2 regions of the Mycobacterium venezuelense genome follow, and region 1 is predicted to be linked to the other one. Evidence: riboswitches for the same ligand, from Rfam matches in the RefSeq annotation. Region 1 holds a riboswitch; the other holds the start of a gene.

Region 1 (8,611 bases):
ACCTGATGCAGGTGGTGTTGGTGGTGCGCCGAATGCCGGTGGCCCGATGAGCTTGCTCGGTGGCTACGAGTCGGGCGCCGGCCTCAACCACCACGAGGCCGATGCGCCCAAGCGCATCCCGGTGCCCTCGCTGCTGCGGTCTCTGTTGTCCGACCATCTCGATCCCGGCTATGCCGCTGCCGCGGCGGAGCGAAAGGCTCGCGGGAAATCCCGGCCCCGCGCGTTGGAGTGGGGCTGGCAGGTGCTGGCGGCGCTCGCGATCGCCACGGTGTTCGCGGTGGCTGCCGCGCAGGCACAGACCGCGGCCCCGGCCGCCCGTGAGGCGCAGCACGCGCTGGCCGGACGAGTGCGGGCCGCCGAGGTTGGTGCCGACAAGGCCGGCGCCGAACGCGGTGCGCTCGTCGAGCAGGTGGACGCCGAGCGGCGGGCCCGGCTCGGTATGGACGAGAACGGCCAGCGGCTGTTGTCGAGCCTTGACACCGCGAACATCGCTGCGGCGGCGGTACCGATGATCGGTCCGGGACTGACCGTGACGGTGACGGATCCCGGTGTCTCCAAGGATCTCAGTGACGTGTCGAAACAGCGCGTTGCCGGCAGCCAGCAGGTCATTCTCGACCGGGACCTGCAGCTGGTGGTCAATTCGCTGTGGGCGAGCGGTGCCGAGGCGATCTCGGTGGGCGGCGTGCGGGTGGGCGCCGGAGTCACCATTCGCCAGGCCGGCGGAGGGATTCTGGTCGACAATCAACCGATCACGAGTCCTTATGCCATCGTGGCCATCGGCCCACCGAACGGGATGTCGGATGCGTTCGATCGCAGCCCAGCGCTACAACGCCTGCGACTGCTCGAGACCTCGTACGGGGTCGGGGTGAACGTGACCGCCGGGGACGGTCTCGATGTGCCTGCGGTCGCGGTACGGGATGTCAACTTCGCCAAGCAGATTGGATAGCAGTGGGTAGCACAGGATTGATCGGCTAGATGATCGGGATCGCCGCACTTGTCGTCGGAATCGTGCTGGGTCTGGTGTTTCACCCCAGCGTGCCGGAGTTCGTCGAGCCGTATCTGCCGATCGCCGTGGTGGCCGCGCTGGACGCGGTGTTCGGCGGCCTGCGTGCCTATCTGGAGCGGATTTTCGACTCTAAGGTTTTCGTGGTGTCGTTCGTGTTCAACGTATTGGTGGCTGCGCTGATCGTGTATGTGGGGGACCAGCTCGGGGTGGGTACGCAGCTGTCGACCGCGATCATCGTGGTGCTCGGCATCCGCATCTTCGGAAACGCCGCCGCGTTGCGGCGCAGGCTCTTCGGCGCATGACATGAGCGAATCCGATCCAGATCAGACCGGTGGTTCCGCCGAGCGGCCGGCGGAGCATCACGCCGGCGGGCCGGCGGAGCATCACGCCGGCGGGCCGGCAGAGCATCACGCCGGCGGGCCGGCAGAGCATCACGCCGGCGGGCCGGCAGAGCATCACGGCCGTCACGAGATGCCCGACGACGTGTCGCCGCGGCGGTTCCGGAATCTGCGCATCGTTCGGCGCACGCGCTCGCAGCTGGTATTCGGGGCGTTGGGGGTGTTGTTGTGCGTGCTGCTCGGTGTGGCGATCGTCACTCAGGTGCGGCAGAACGAATCCGGTGACTCGCTGGAGACCGCTCGTCCGGCCGATCTGCTGGTCCTGTTGGATTCGCTGCAGCAGCGTGAGGCGTCGCTGAACACCGAGGTGGCCGATTTGCAGCGCACCTTGCAGCAGTTACAGGCATCCGGCAGCAGCGACCAGGCAGCCATCCAGAACGCCCAGGACAGGTTGGCGGCGTTGTCCATCCAGATCGGTACCGTCGCGGCGACCGGTCCAGGTGTGACGCTGACCATAGAAGACAACGGGCCCGGCGTGGCGGCCGAGATCATGCTCGACGTCATCAACGAACTGCGGGCCGCAGGCGCCGAGGCGATCGAAATCCGTGATCAGCAAACGGCGGTGCGCGTCGGGGTCGACACCTGGATCGTCGGCGCACCCGGCGAGCTCACGGTCGACAATGTGCCGCTGCGCCCGCCGTATTCGGTTCTTGCCATTGGCGATCCGCCCACGCTCGCAGCGGCGATGAACATACCCGGCGGGGCGATGGACAGCGTCAAGCGAGTGGGCGGCACGATGGTGGTACAACAGGCCGAGCGTGTCGACGTCACCGCCTTGCGGCAACCGAAACCGCGCCAATACGCTCAGCCCGTCAAGTGATTGCCCGTTAATCTGACCACCGACCCTGACCCGCAAGGAGCGTCGTGAGCGAGATTCCAGCCGACCTGTACTACACCTCCGAACACGAGTGGGTGTTGCGTACCGGCGACGACACGGTCCGCGTCGGTATCACCGATTACGCCCAGTCGGCGCTGGGCGATGTGGTGTTCGTGCAATTGCCCGACGTGGGTGCCGATCTGTCGGCGGGCGACGCGTTCGGCGAGGTGGAGTCCACCAAGTCGGTGTCGGACCTCTACGCCCCGGTCACCGCGAAAGTTGTTGCGGTCAACGGGGATCTGGACGGCAGCCCGCAGCTGGTCAACTCGGATCCGTATGGCGAGGGCTGGCTGGTCGATCTTCGGCTCGAGGAGGGTACCGCCGACGACGCCCTATCCGGTTTGCTGGACGCGGACGGCTACCGCGCGGTCGTGACCGAATGAGGAATTGTTAGGGTTTCGGAGCCGGTTCGATGACCGGATCGACCATGCCCGGCGCGCAGATATCTACCCCATCGGATCCGGCGGTGGTGGATACAGCGACGCCTGTTGCGCGGTACGGTCGACGTGAGACCGACGAGGGCTGGGCCCCGCCGGGCAACGCCACAGCAGCCAGTGAGGAGCAGCGGGTGACGGACAAAGACAGCAATCTGGGGGCTGATCAGACGTCGGAAGATGTGACGGTTGAGACCACATCGGTCTTCCGTGCGGACTTCCTGAACGAACTTGATGCCCCCGCCGCGGCGGGAACCGAAGGCGCTGTTTCCGGCGTCGAGGGCCTGCCGTCGGGGTCGGCTTTGCTTGTCGTCAAGCGCGGACCGAATGCGGGGTCGCGTTTCCTTCTCGACCAGCCGACCACGTCGGCCGGGCGGCACCCGGACAGCGATATCTTCCTCGACGACGTCACCGTGAGCCGCCGCCACGCGGAGTTCCGGCTGGAGAGCGGTGAATTCCAGGTGGTCGATGTGGGCAGCCTCAACGGCACCTACGTCAACCGCGAGCCGGTCGATTCGGCGGTGCTGGCCAACGGCGACGAGGTGCAGATCGGCAAGTTCCGCCTGGTGTTCCTGACCGGGCCGAAGTCCGACGACGACAGCGGCTCGACCGCGTAGCCGAAATGACTGCCCCCGACAGACCTGCACTGGCCGGGATGTCGATCGGCGCGGTATTGGACCTGCTGCGAGGCGACTTTCCGGATGTGACCATCTCCAAGATCCGGTTCCTTGAGGCCGAGGGACTGGTCACGCCGGAGCGCACGGCGTCGGGTTACCGGCGGTTCACCGCCTATGACTGTGCCCGGCTGCGCTTCATCCTGACCGCGCAGCGTGACCAGTACCTGCCGCTGAAGGTGATCAAGGCGCAGCTGGACGCTCAACCGGACGGTGAGCTGCCGCAGCCCGGATCCACTTACGGCGTACCGCGTTTGGTTCAGGTGGCCGGCGAGACCGACGACGACGGCACGCCGGGCGTTTCGGCGGTGTCGCCGACGCAGGTGCGCCTGTCGCGGGAGGATCTGCTGGCGCGGTCGGGGATCGACGAGGAGCTGTTGGGCGCTCTCGTCAAGAACGGCGTCATCACCACCGGGCCGGCCGGTTTGTTCGACGAGCATTCGGTCGTGATCGCCCAGTGCGCCAGGGCACTGGCCGACTACGGGGTCGAGCCCAGGCATCTACGGGCCTTCCGCTCGGCCGCCGATCGGCAGTCGGATCTCATCGCCCAGATCGCCGGTCCGGTGGTCAAGGCGGGTAAGGCAGGCGCCAGGGACCGGGCCGACGATCTGGCTCGCGAAGTGGCGGCGCTCGCGATCACGCTGCACACGTCACTGATCAAGTCGGCCGTACGCGACGTTCTGGATCGCTGAGGATTAGACTCGTTTTGACGGCTACTTCGTCAAGGTCAGGTCCGCTTCGGATGAATCACGGACGAAACAGCACAGCGGTGCGGAGGGTAGGCACAGATGGCTGAGGTTCGGGTTGTCGGCATTCGCGTGGAGCAGCCGCAAAACCAGCCGGTGCTGCTGCTCCGCGAATCCAATGGTGACCGTTACCTGCCGATTTGGATCGGGCAGTCGGAGGCCGCCGCCATCGCGCTGGAACAGCAGGGTGTCGAGCCGGCCCGGCCGCTGACGCACGATCTGATCCGAGATCTCATTGCCGCGCTGGGGCATTCGCTCAAAGAGGTGCGCATCGTCGACCTGCAGGAAGGCACGTTCTACGCCGACCTGATCTTCGACCGCGACATCAAGGTGTCGGCGCGGCCGTCGGACTCGGTGGCGATCGCCCTGCGCGTCGGCGTGCCGATCTACGTGGAGGAGGCGGTGCTGGCCGAGGCTGGGCTGCTGATCCCCGACGAGAACGACGAGGAAGCGGCAGGCACCGTCCGCGAGGACGAGGTGGAGAAGTTCAAGGAGTTCCTCGACAGCGTGTCACCCGACGATTTCAAGGCGACATGAGCCCGGCCCGCGCTGCGGCCCCGGCTGTGCCGGTTGAGGTCACGGATACGTCTCAACTGGCCTCATCGGTGTCGACACGCGGCGCGGGAGTCTTTCAACGGGGATTCCGGCAGCCATACTTTGGTTGCAGCGAGCAGTCATGGCTCGACGGGAAGCGTATGCTCGACACACTCGGGCTTGTAGCAAACCGCCGCAGTGCAGGTCGTTGCGGTAGACCGCGGGCGAGTTCGAACGGCGAGAGGATTCACAGTGGGTGACACGCCACGGCAGGAAGAGCTGGATCTCACCACCGGAAGTGGGGCCGAGCCGCCCGTCAGGGTGTCCAGCGAACCTGTTCAAGCCGGGTTGTTCCCCGACGATTCCGTTCCCGACGAGCTTGTCGGCTACCGCGGCCCGAGCGCGTGCCAGATCGCAGGTATCACCTACCGGCAGTTGGACTACTGGGCACGGACCTCGCTCGTGGTGCCCTCCATCCGCGGCGCCGCCGGATCGGGTAGTCAGCGGCTCTATTCCTTCAAGGACATCCTGGTCCTCAAGATCGTCAAGCGACTGCTGGACACCGGAATTTCTCTGCACAACATCCGCGTGGCGGTGGACCACCTGCGCCAGCGCGGTGTCCAGGACCTCGCGAACATCACCTTGTTCTCCGACGGCACCACCGTCTACGAATGCACGTCGGCAGAAGAGGTCGTCGACCTGCTGCAGGGTGGCCAGGGTGTGTTCGGCATCGCGGTGTCGGGTGCCATGCGTGAGTTGACCGGCGCCATCGCCGACTTCCCCGGCGAGCGGGCCGACGGCGGCGAGTCGATCGCCGCCCCCGAGGATGAGCTGGCTTCGCGGCGCAAGAGCCGCGATCGCAAGATCGGCTGAACTCCCGCAAATTCTCTGAGCGGTAACGCCTTCCGGCGTTGTGGCCGACGCTTGCCGCTTCGGCCGGGCCGACCGGTAGAATCAGCAGCGCATCGCCCTTGTGCGGGAGAGTTCCGTGATCGCCAGTCACGGACGCCGAAGGAGCAACACCTCTCCGTCAACCTCTCAGGCACCCAGGACCGCGCCAGGCCCCGATGCCTCTGGAAAGCGGTGCCGTTGCGGCGCCCGCCCATGGGGAAAGGCCCACGCCGGGCCGAATCTCTCAGGCGCCCGTGCGGGTCGACGACAGAGGGAGAGGGACGGTAGTACGTCTCGTACGTCTACGCCTCGATCAGGGGAGAGACCTTGTCCGACCAGCATCTGCCGCGTTTTGTCGACCGTCACATCGGTCCGGACGCCTCCGCCGTCGCCACCATGCTCGACGTGATCGGTGTCAGCTCACTCGACGAGCTGGCCGGCAAGGCGTTACCCGCGGGCATCCTCGACAGCCTCGACGGCGATGGCCGCGCACCCGGGCTCGCCCAGCTGCCCGCCGCGGCCACCGAGGAGCAGGCGCTCGCCGAGCTGCGTGCGCATGCAGACTCCAACACCGTCGCGGTGTCGATGATCGGCCAGGGCTACTTCGACACCCTGACGCCGCCGGTGTTGCGCCGCAACATCCTCGAGAACCCGGCCTGGTACACCGCCTACACCCCGTACCAGCCGGAGATCAGCCAGGGCCGGCTGGAGGCTCTGCTCAACTTCCAGACCATGGTCTCGGATCTGACCGGTCTCGAGGTGGCGAACGCCTCGATGCTCGACGAGGGCACCGCCGCGGCGGAGGCCATGACGCTGATGCACCGCGCGGTGAAGGGGCCGGCCAACCGGCTCGCCGTCGACGTTGATGTCTACGCACAGACGGCGGCGGTGCTGGCCACTCGGGCACAACCGCTCGGCATCGAGATCGTCACCGCTGACCTCCGCGACGGACTGCCCGAAGGCGAATTCTTCGGCGTGATCGTGCAATTGCCGGGCGCGAGCGGACGTGTGGACGACTGGTCGGGACTGATCAGCGCAGCGCACGAGCGCGGCGCCCTGGTCGCGGTCGGTGCTGACCTGCTGGCACTGACCGTGGTCACCCCGCCGGGCGAGATCGGTGCCGACGTCGCGTTCGGTACGAGCCAACGATTCGGTGTGCCAATGGGTTTCGGCGGCCCGCATGCCGGCTACCTGGCCGTGCACGCCAAGCATGCCCGTCAGTTGCCCGGTCGCCTGGTCGGTGTGTCCGTCGATGCGGATGGGGCGGCGGCGTACAGATTGGCACTGCAGACCCGCGAACAGCACATCCGCCGCGACAAGGCGACCAGCAATATCTGCACCGCCCAGGTGCTGCTCGCCGTGATGGCCGCGATGTATGCCAGCTACCACGGTGCGGAGGGGCTCACGGCCATCGCGCGCCGAGTCCACGGTCATGCCGAGGCGATCGCGGCGGCACTCGGCGATGCACTCGTGCACGACAAGTACTTCGACACCGTCCTGGCGAAGGTTCCCGGACGCGCGGACGAGGTGATCGCGGCCGCCAAGGCCAGGGGCATCAACCTGTGGCGCGTCGACGCCGACCACGTCTCGGTGTCGTGCGACGAAGCCACCACCGATGACCACGTCGCCGCGGTGCTCGACGCGTTCGGGGTCAGCGCCGCCGAACCGCGCTGCGCCGGGATCGTCACGCGGACCTCGGACTTCCTGACCCATCCGGCGTTCACCCGCTACCGCACCGAAACCGAGATGATGCGTTATCTGCGGTCGCTGGCGGACAAGGACATCGCCTTGGACCGCAGCATGATTCCGCTCGGCTCGTGCACCATGAAGCTCAACGCCGCAGCCGAGATGGAGCCCATCACCTGGCCCGAGTTCGCTCGCCAGCACCCGTTCGCGCCGGCATCCGACAATCCGGGCCTGCGCAAGTTGATCGCCGACCTGCAGACCTGGCTGAGTGGGATCACCGGCTACGACGAGGTGTCGCTGCAGCCCAACGCCGGTTCGCAGGGGGAGTACGCCGGGCTGTTGGCCATCAAGGCCTACCACGATGCCCGCGGCGACCATGCCCGAGACCTCTGCCTGATCCCGTCGAGTGCGCACGGCACCAATGCGGCCTCGGCCGCGCTTGCCGGTATGCGCGTTGTCGTCGTGGCGTGCCGCTCGAACGGCGACGTCGACCTCGACGATCTGCGCGCCAAGGTGGCCGAGCACGCGGATCGCATTGCGGCACTGATGATCACCTATCCGTCGACGCACGGCGTGTACGAACACGACGTCGCCGAGATCTGTGCGGCGGTGCACGACGCGGGCGGCCAGGTCTACGTCGACGGGGCGAACTTGAACGCGCTCGTCGGGCTTGCCCGTCCGGGCCGCTTCGGCGGTGACGTCAGTCATCTGAACCTGCACAAGACGTTCTGCATTCCGCACGGCGGTGGCGGGCCGGGGGTGGGTCCGGTCGCGGTGCGGTCGCACCTGGCGCCCTTCCTGCCGGGCCACCCGCTGGCCGACGAGTTGCCCGATGAGCACACAGTCTCCTCGGCACCGTACGGATCGGCCTCGATCCTGCCGATCACTTGGGCCTACATCCGGATGATGGGTGCCGACGGGTTGCGCGCGGCATCGCTGACCGCCATCGCGTCGGCCAACTACGTCGCTCGCCGCCTCGACGAGTACTACCCGGTGCTCTACACCGGCGAGAACGGCATGGTCGCCCACGAGTGCATCCTGGATTTGCGAGCCATTACCAAGACCACCGGCGTGACGGTCGACGACGTGGCAAAGCGCTTGGCCGACTACGGGTTCCACGCTCCGACCATGAGCTTCCCGGTCGCAGGAACGCTCATGGTGGAGCCGACCGAAAGCGAGAGCCTGGCCGAGGTCGACGCATTCTGTGACGCGATGATCGCGATCCGCGCCGAGATCGACCGCGTCGGTTCCGGCGAATGGACGTCCGAGGACAACCCGCTGCGCAACGCCCCGCACACGGCCGAATGCCTACTGGTGACCGAATGGAATCATCCCTACACCCGCGAGCAGGCCGCCTACCCGCTT
Region 2 (8,060 bases), on a different contig from region 1:
GATTCGCTGACCACGAATCCGCCGCCCACCGAGAAGTACGTCTCCGACCGCACCTGGTGCCCGCTTCCGTCGCACGCCGTGATGGTCATCCCGTTCGGGTGGCGCGGCAGCACGGTGTGCGGATGCAGCCGGATGTCGTCTTCGGCCAACGCAATCGGCACGCGTCCGCCCAGGTTGATGCGCCTACTGGTGCGCAGTTCCCGCAGGCGACGTTCCATCTCGTCGGTCTCGATCGTCTCCGGCTGGTACCCCTCGAGACCCAGCAGGATCGCCGGCATCGTGCCGTGGCCGCCCCCGGTGGCCGCGAGCGAACCGTACAGATCGACATCGACAGCGGCCACCTCGCCGAGCAGCCCGTCCCTGCTGAGATCCTCGGCGAATCGCGCGGCTGCCCGCATCGGTCCGACGGTGTGCGAGCTCGACGGCCCGATGCCGACCGAGAAGAGCTCGAACACGCTGATGGTCATGCTTACAGTCCTGGGTAGAGCGGGTACTTGTCGGCGAGCGCGCGGACCTGGTCGGCCAGGTCGCTGACGTCGGCGTCCGGTGCCGCGACCAAAGCGCGGACGATAAGGTCGGCGACACGGCCGAAGTCGTCATCGCCGAAGCCGCGGGCCGCCAGTGCGGGCGTGCCGATCCGCAAGCCCGATGTGACCATCGGCGGCCGCGGATCGAACGGCACGGCGTTGCGGTTGACGGTGATACCGATCGCGTCGAGCCGGTCCTCGGCTTGCCGGCCGTCGATCGCCGCGTCCCGCAGATCGACCAGCACGAGGTGCACGTCGGTGCCGCCGGTCAGCACGGTGATGCCGGCCTCTTTTGCATCCGGCTGGCTCAGCCGGTCGGCGAGGATCCGCGCACCGCGCAGGACACGCTGCTGGCGTTGGCCGAACTCCGGCTGCGCGGCCATCTTGAAGCCGACGGCCTTGGCGGCGATGACGTGTTCGAGCGGGCCGCCCTGCTGGCCGGGGAACACCGCCGAGTTGAGCTTCTTGGCCAGCTCGGCCTCGTTGGTGAGGATGATCCCGCCGCGGGGACCGCCGAGTGTCTTGTGGGTCGTCGAGGTGACGACGTGCGCGTGGGGCACCGGGGAGGGGTATAGGCCCGCCGCCACCAAACCGGCGAAGTGGGCCATGTCGACCATGAGGTAGGCGCCGACCTCGTCGGCGATCTCTCGGAAGCGCGCGAAGTCGAGCTGGCGTGGATAGGCCGACCAACCGCCGATGATCAACTGCGGCTTGCATTCCCGCGCGATCCTGGCGACCTCGTCCATGTCGATGAGGTAGTCGGATGGGGAGACTCCGTAGGCCGCGACGTTGTAGAGCTTGCCCGAGAAATTGAGCCGCATGCCGTGGGTGAGGTGGCCGCCGCAGTCCAGTGACAGCCCGAGGATGGTGTCGCCCGGCTTGATCAGCGCATGCATCACGGCCGCGTTGGCCTGTGCGCCCGAATGCGGTTGGACGTTGGCGAACTCGGCGCCGAACAATTCCTTGACGCGGCCGATGGCGAGCCGTTCGATGACGTCGATGTGCTCGCATCCACCGTAGTAGCGGCGCCCCGGATATCCCTCGGCGTACTTGTTGGTGAGCACCGAACCCTGCGCCTGCATCACCGCGAGTGGGGCATGGTTCTCCGAGGCGATCATCTCGAGGCCGACGCGCTGGCGCTGCAGTTCGAGGTCGATCGCTTCAGCGATCTCGGGATCGAATTCGACCAGGGTGTCGTTGAGCACGCTCATGCCGGAACTCCGTTCTTGTCAGCGTATTCGGCGGCGGTGAGAAGCACGGCCGTGTCGGTGGGCGCGACCGCGAACAGCCAGCCCTGGCCGTAGGGATCGGACGTCACCAGGCTCGGGTCGTCGACGGCGGCGGTGTTCACCTCGGTGACCTCACCGCTGACCGGTGGGTAGAGCTCGGACACCGTCTTGGTGGATTCGACCTCGCCGCAGACTTCACCGGCCGTCACGGTCGCACCCACCTCGGGCAGGTCGAGGTACACGAGATCACCGAGGGCCTGCGCGGCGACGGCGGTGATACCGATCCGCACCGGCTCGTCGGGCAGGTCGGCCCCTGGCGCGATGAGCACCCATTCGTGTTCCTCGGTGTAGCTGCGGTCGTCGGGAATCGGGGTGGCAGACATCGGTTTTCCTCTCGGCTAGCGGCGGTAGAAGGGGGATGAGGTGACCTCGAACGGTTCCCGTTTGCCGCGTACGTCGACGGTGAGCGCGGTTCCGGGTTCGGCGAGGCCGACGTCGAGGTAGGCCAGGGCGATCGGGTATCCGAGGGTGGGGGAGAGCGCACCCGAGGTCACCACGCCGACCGGCTCGGCGTTGTCGGCCTGGTGCAGGGAATACCCGGCGCGCGCGGCCCGCCGCCCGGCGCCTTTGAGCCCGACCAGGGTCCGCTTCAGGGGCTGCTCGGAAAGACGTTGCAGCGCATCGCGGCCGACGAAGTCCTTGGTCAACCGCACCACCTTGCCCAGGCCCGCCTCGTACGGGTTGGTCGCCAAGGTCAATTCGTGCCCGTACAGCGCCATGCCGGCTTCCAGGCGCAGGGTGTCGCGGCAGGCCAGGCCGGCCGGGCTCCCATTTATGCCCGCGGTCGCGTCGGCCAAGGCCCGCCACAGCGCCACAGCTTGCTCGGCGGGCACGTACAGTTCGAAACCGTCCTCGCCGGTGTAGCCGGTCCGGGCCAGCAGTACCTCTAGACCAGCCACCTCGGCGGTGGTCACCGCGTAGTACTTGAGCGCGGCAATGGCCTCGGCCTGGTGCTGGGGCGCCAGTGCCTGCACGATCGACGCCGAGGCAGGACCCTGGACCGCGATCAGCGCGGTGTCGCCGGACACATCCGTCACGATGGCCTCGAAACCCATTGTACGCGAAGCAAATTCGTCGGCGACGGTCGGCGCGTTGGCCGCGTTGGCGGCGACCAGGAAATGCTCGAGGGCCAGTCGGTACACCACCAGGTCGTCGATCACGCCGCCGTCGGCGTCGCACATCAGCGAGTACTTGGCACGGCCGACCGCGATCTTGGACAGCTCGCCGACGAGCGCGAAGTCGAGTGCCGCACCGGCCTGCGGACCGCTGATCTCGATCTCGCCCATGTGCGACAGGTCGAACAAACCGGCGGTGCGGCGGACCGCATGGTGCTCGGTGAGTTCGCTGCCGTACTTCAGCGGCATCTGCCAGCCCGCGAAATCGGTGAACGTCGCGCCGAGCTCGCGGTGCTCGCCGAGCAACGGCGACGTGGTGGTTGGTGCGGTACTGGTCATGCGAACACGTCCTCACGGTCGGATACGGCGGGGGCGTCGGTGATCTCGAAGGCTTCCGGTGCCGGGCACGAACACACCAGGTTGCGGTCCCCGTGCACACCGTCGATGCGGCGCACCGGCGGCCAATACTTGTTGCGGCGCAACGCATCGACCGGGTACACCGCGTACTGCCTGTCGTAGGGCAGATCCCAGTCGGGTGCGGTCACGTGTTCGGCGGTGTGTGGTGCCTGTCGCAACGGGCTCTGCTCCAGCGGCCAGACCCCCGAGCCGACCTGGTCGATCTCGCGGCGGATCGCGATCATCGCTTCGATGAACCGGTCCAGTTCGGCGAGGTTCTCCGACTCGGTGGGTTCGACCATGAGTGTGCCGTTCACCGGGAACGACAACGTCGGCGCGTGGAAACCGTAGTCGATCAAGCGCTTTGCGACGTCCTCGGCGGTCACTCCCGTGGTCTTGGTGAGCGCGCGCAGGTCGAGGATGCACTCGTGCGCGACGAGCCCGGCGGGACCGGTGTAGAGCACCGGGTAGTGCTCGGTAAGCGCATCGGCGAGGTAGTTGGCGGCCAGCACCGCGAATTTCGTTGCAGCGGTGAGGCCGTCGGGGCCCATGAGCGCCAGGTAGGCCCAGGTGATCGGAAGAATGCCCGCCGAACCGTAGTTCGCGGCCGAGACGGGTGGCGGTCCATCGTCGGACAGGGGATCGCCCGGCAGGAACGGCGCCAGGTGGGCCCGCACGGCTACCGGGCCGACGCCCGGGCCTCCGCCGCCGTGCGGGATACAGAATGTCTTGTGCAGGTTCAGGTGTGACACGTCGCCACCGAAGCGGCCCGGTTTGGCGAGGCCCACCAGGGCGTTGAGGTTGGCTCCGTCGACATACACCTGGCCGCCCGCCGCGTGGACCAGATCGCACACCGTCGTGATGTCGTTCTCGTACACGCCGTGGGTGGACGGGTAGGTGAGCATGATGGCGCCGACCGAGCCGTCATGGGCGGTGAGTTTGGCCCGCAGGTCGGCGATGTCGATGTTGCCGTTGGCCGCCGTCCCGACGACCACCACCCGCATGCCGGCGAGTACCGCCGACGCGGCGTTGGTGCCGTGTGCGGATTGGGGGATCAGGCAGACATCGCGGTGGGATTCGCCGCGCGAGCAGTGATAGGCCTTGATGGCCAGCAGCCCGGCCAGCTCGCCCTGGGATCCGGCATTGGGCTGCAGCGAAACCCGGTCATAACCGGTGATTTCGGCGAGCCAGCACTCCAGGTCGGCGATCAGCGCCAGGTATCCCTCGGTCTGCCCGGCCGGTGCGTATGGGTGGATACCGGCGAATCCGGGCCAGCTGATCGGCTCCATCTCGACGGCCGAGTTGAGCTTCATCGTGCACGAACCGAGCGGAATCATGCTGCGGTCGAGAGCGAGATCCTTGTCGGAGAGTTCGCGCAGGAAGCGCAGCATCGCCGTCTCCGACCGGTGCTCGTGGAACACCGGGTGGTCGAGGTAGGTCGAGGTGCGCACGAGTTCCGTTGGAAATCCGGTGGTTACGGCGGGCTGGCGGGTTGCGTCGAACACCGCGAGCACCCGGGTCACGATGTCGTCGGTCGTTCGTTCGTCGCACGCGATGCCTACATGGTCGGCGTCGACGAGCCTGAGGTTGATGCCGTCGGCCTCGGCGGCGGCGACGAATCGTTGTGCCGCGCCGGGGGTGTGCGCCAGAACCGTGTCGAAGAACCGCTCATGGACGACGTGGTGCCCGGCCGCGCGCAGACCGGACGCGATGGCGCCGGCGTGCCGGTGGACGCGAGTCGCGATGGCGCGCAGGCCGTCGGGGCCGTGATAGGCCGCGTACATCGCGGCGACGTTGGCCAGCAGTGCCTGTGCCGTGCAGATGTTGCTGGTGGCCTTGTCGCGGCGGATGTGCTGCTCGCGGGTCTGCAGCGCCAGACGATAAGCTGCGGCGCCCGACCTGTCCAGGGAAACCCCGACCAGGCGGCCGGGCAGCATGCGTTCGAGCCCGGCGCGCACCGACAGGTAACCGGCGTGCGGACCGCCGAAGAACAGGGGCACGCCGAACCGCTGTGCCGACCCGACGGCGATGTCGGCGCCCAGCTCACCGGGGGCGCGCAGCAGCGTCAGCGAAAGCAGATCGGCGGCAACGGTTGTCAGCATTCCGCGGGCGGCGGCGTCAGCGATCAGCTCCGCCAGGTCGCGCACCACGCCGCTGGCCCCCGGGGCCTGCAGCACCACACCGAACGCGTCACCTTCGGGTAGGCCGTCCGACAGTTCGACGACGTCGACGTCGATGCCCACCGCTCGGGCCCGGCCGCGCACGAGGGCGATCGTCTGCGGCAGGCACTCGGCATCGAGGATGACGCGGCTGGACTTCGTCTTGTTGGCGCGCCGCATGAGCAGCACCGCTTCCATCGCCGCGGTGGCCTCGTCGAGCAGGGATGCGCCTGCGATCGGCAGTGCGGTGAGGTCCTGGATCATCGTCTGGAACGTCAGCAGCGCCTCGAGCCGGCCCTGGGAGATCTCCGGCTGATACGGCGTGTATGCGGTGTACCAGGCCGGCGATTCGAGCATGTTGCGGCGCAGGACGGCCGGTGTGACGGTGTCGTAGTAGCCCAGGCCGATCATCTGCACGTGGGGCTGATTGCGTTCGGACAGCGCACGCAGGTCGCTCAGCACGCGGTCCTCATCGCGGGCGGCCGGCAAATCGAGCGGTTCGGTGATGCGGATCTGGTCGGGCACCGCGGCATCGATGAGCTGATCGAGATCGCGGTAGCCCAGGCTGCGCAGCATGTGAGCTGTTTCGTCGGCGTCGGGGCCGATGTGGCGCGCGGGGAAGTTCACGAGGTGACTCCGGTTTCGGTAGCGTCCGGGGATACCGGACGTCAACTGGGACACCTCCCCGCTCTGTCCTGAAACCTGAGAGTCTGGGCGCTGTTGCGCTGTACACCTTCGGTAAGTGCCGAAATGGGCACTGTTCTCCAGAGTTGCCTCGACGCAGCGGTATTGAGCCTGAGAGATTCCCGGGGAGGAAGTTGCTCCTACGGCGCCTCCTGACGGAGGATTCTCCCGCTGCGGGTCAACGGCGTATTGAGTTGTTCACCACACCTTACATGATCGATGCGAACATGCAAAACGTTGGCGTGCAACGTTTTTCGATCACGCAGGATGGAGCGGCGTCCCGCCGTGGGGACGCCGCTCCGACGCTGGTGCGATCAGTCCCGTTCTGCCGCTTCGAGATCGGCACGGAATTTGGCTTCACGGGCCAGGTGCCCCGGACGTCGCCGCAGCACCGCCCAGGCGACGCCGAGCACGATGAACCAGATCGGCGTGACCAACAGTGCCTGCAGCGTGTCCTGCTTCTGGGTGAAGGCCCAGACCAGGAACACGAAGAAGGCCAGCACGACGTAACACATCACGATGCCGCCGGGCATCTTGAACTTCGACGCCTCGTGCAGTGCGGGCCTGCGCTTGCGGTAGGTCAAATAGCTGATGAGGATGATCGACCAGACGAACATGAAGCACAGCGACGAAATGGTCGTCACGATCGTGAATGCCTCGATGATCGAGTCGCCGACCACCACCATCACGACGCCCGACAGCAGGAACACCCCGGACAGGAACAACGCGTTGGCCGGCACCCGCCGTGACGTCAGCTTGCCGAACCGGCTGGGTGCGTCACCTTCCTGGGCCAGCCCGTACACCATCCGGGAGGTTGAGTAGATGCCCGAGTTGGCCGACGACGCTGCCGAGGTCAGCACGACGAAGTTGACCACCGATGCCGCGATGCCGAGCCCGGCGAGGCTGAACATCGCCACGAATGGGCTGTTGTCCGGGCTGATTTCGCGCCACGGCGTCACCGAGATGATCACCGCGAGCGCGGCGACGTAGAACAGCATCACGCGAACCGGGATCGAGTTGATGGCCTTCGGCAGGTTGCGTTCGGGGTTCTTGGCTTCGGCCGCCGTCGTACCCACCAGTTCGATACCGACGAATGCGAATGTCGCGATCTGGAATCCGGCGACGAATCCCATCGGACCGGTTGGGAAGAAGCCGCCGTCATTCCACAGGTTGGCAAAGCTCGCCACCGCGCCGTTGGGCGCCTCGAAGTGGCGGGCCACCATGACGAGCCCGATGACGATGAGTGCGACGATCGCGACGATCTTGATGAGTGCGAACCAGAACTCGGTTTCACCGAACGCGCGCACCGTGGGCAGGTTCAGCCCGATCAGCACGCCGACTGTGACCAGCGCTGGTATCCACAGCGGCAGGTCGCCCCACCAGTAGCTCACGTAACCGGAGATCGCGACGACGTCGGCCACACCGGTGACGATCCAGCAGAACCAGTACGTCCAGCCCGTGAAGAAGCCGGCCCACGGCCCCAGCAGATCGGCCGCGAAGTCGGCGAACGACTTGTAATGCAGGTTGGACAACAACAGCTCGCCCATGGCCCGCATCACGAAGAACAACATGAAGCCGATGATCATGTAGACGAAGATCACCGACGGGCCGGCGAGCGAGATCGTCTTGCCCGAGCCCATGAACAGGCCGGTGCCGATGGCGCCGCCGATGGCGATGAGCTGGATGTGCCGGTTGGAGAGCTGCCGGTCGAGCCGCGGCTCGTCTGAGGGAGAAGTCGAATCCGCTTTGGGAGCGGTCAGATCACTGGATTGGGACATAACACCTCAAGGATCTCAGGCGCGAAGGGGAGCGCGGGCTGCGGGCGCCTCCCCGCTCTGTCGCTTGAACCTGAGAGTTTTCGCGAACCGCCGTCTCCGACGATCCGCTTGC

Evidence for each region. Region 1 has a riboswitch for glycine ahead of gcvP (aminomethyl-transferring glycine dehydrogenase). Riboswitches for the same ligand answer to the same signal wherever they lie in the genome.
Region 2: it holds a riboswitch for glycine, as region 1 does, so the genes downstream of both, gcvP (aminomethyl-transferring glycine dehydrogenase) here and gcvP (aminomethyl-transferring glycine dehydrogenase) in region 1, are expected to answer to the same signal.

What each region holds. Positions count from the first base shown of each region.
Region 1 covers NZ_JBONDW010000018.1:96,355-104,965, forward strand. Annotated here, with positions in the region: gene ACRCUN_RS25825 (CDP-alcohol phosphatidyltransferase family protein) at 1-50, shown strand, start outside; gene ACRCUN_RS25830 (DUF881 domain-containing protein) at 47-946, shown strand; gene ACRCUN_RS25835 (small basic family protein) at 976-1,308, shown strand; gene ACRCUN_RS25840 (DUF881 domain-containing protein) at 1,478-2,224, shown strand; gene gcvH (glycine cleavage system protein GcvH) at 2,269-2,664, shown strand; gene garA (glycogen accumulation regulator GarA) at 2,850-3,332, shown strand; gene ftsR (transcriptional regulator FtsR) at 3,338-4,081, shown strand; gene ACRCUN_RS25860 (bifunctional nuclease family protein) at 4,178-4,672, shown strand; gene ACRCUN_RS25865 (MerR family transcriptional regulator) at 4,922-5,542, shown strand; glycine riboswitch at 5,636-5,734, shown strand; gene gcvP (aminomethyl-transferring glycine dehydrogenase) at 5,903-8,611, shown strand, end outside.
Region 2 covers NZ_JBONDW010000019.1:966-9,025, forward strand. Annotated here, with positions in the region: gene ACRCUN_RS26175 (L-serine ammonia-lyase) at 1-467, opposite strand, end outside; gene glyA (serine hydroxymethyltransferase) at 470-1,738, opposite strand; gene gcvH (glycine cleavage system protein GcvH) at 1,735-2,139, opposite strand; gene gcvT (glycine cleavage system aminomethyltransferase GcvT) at 2,155-3,270, opposite strand; gene gcvP (aminomethyl-transferring glycine dehydrogenase) at 3,267-6,113, opposite strand; glycine riboswitch at 6,261-6,351, opposite strand; gene cycA (D-serine/D-alanine/glycine transporter) at 6,485-7,948, opposite strand.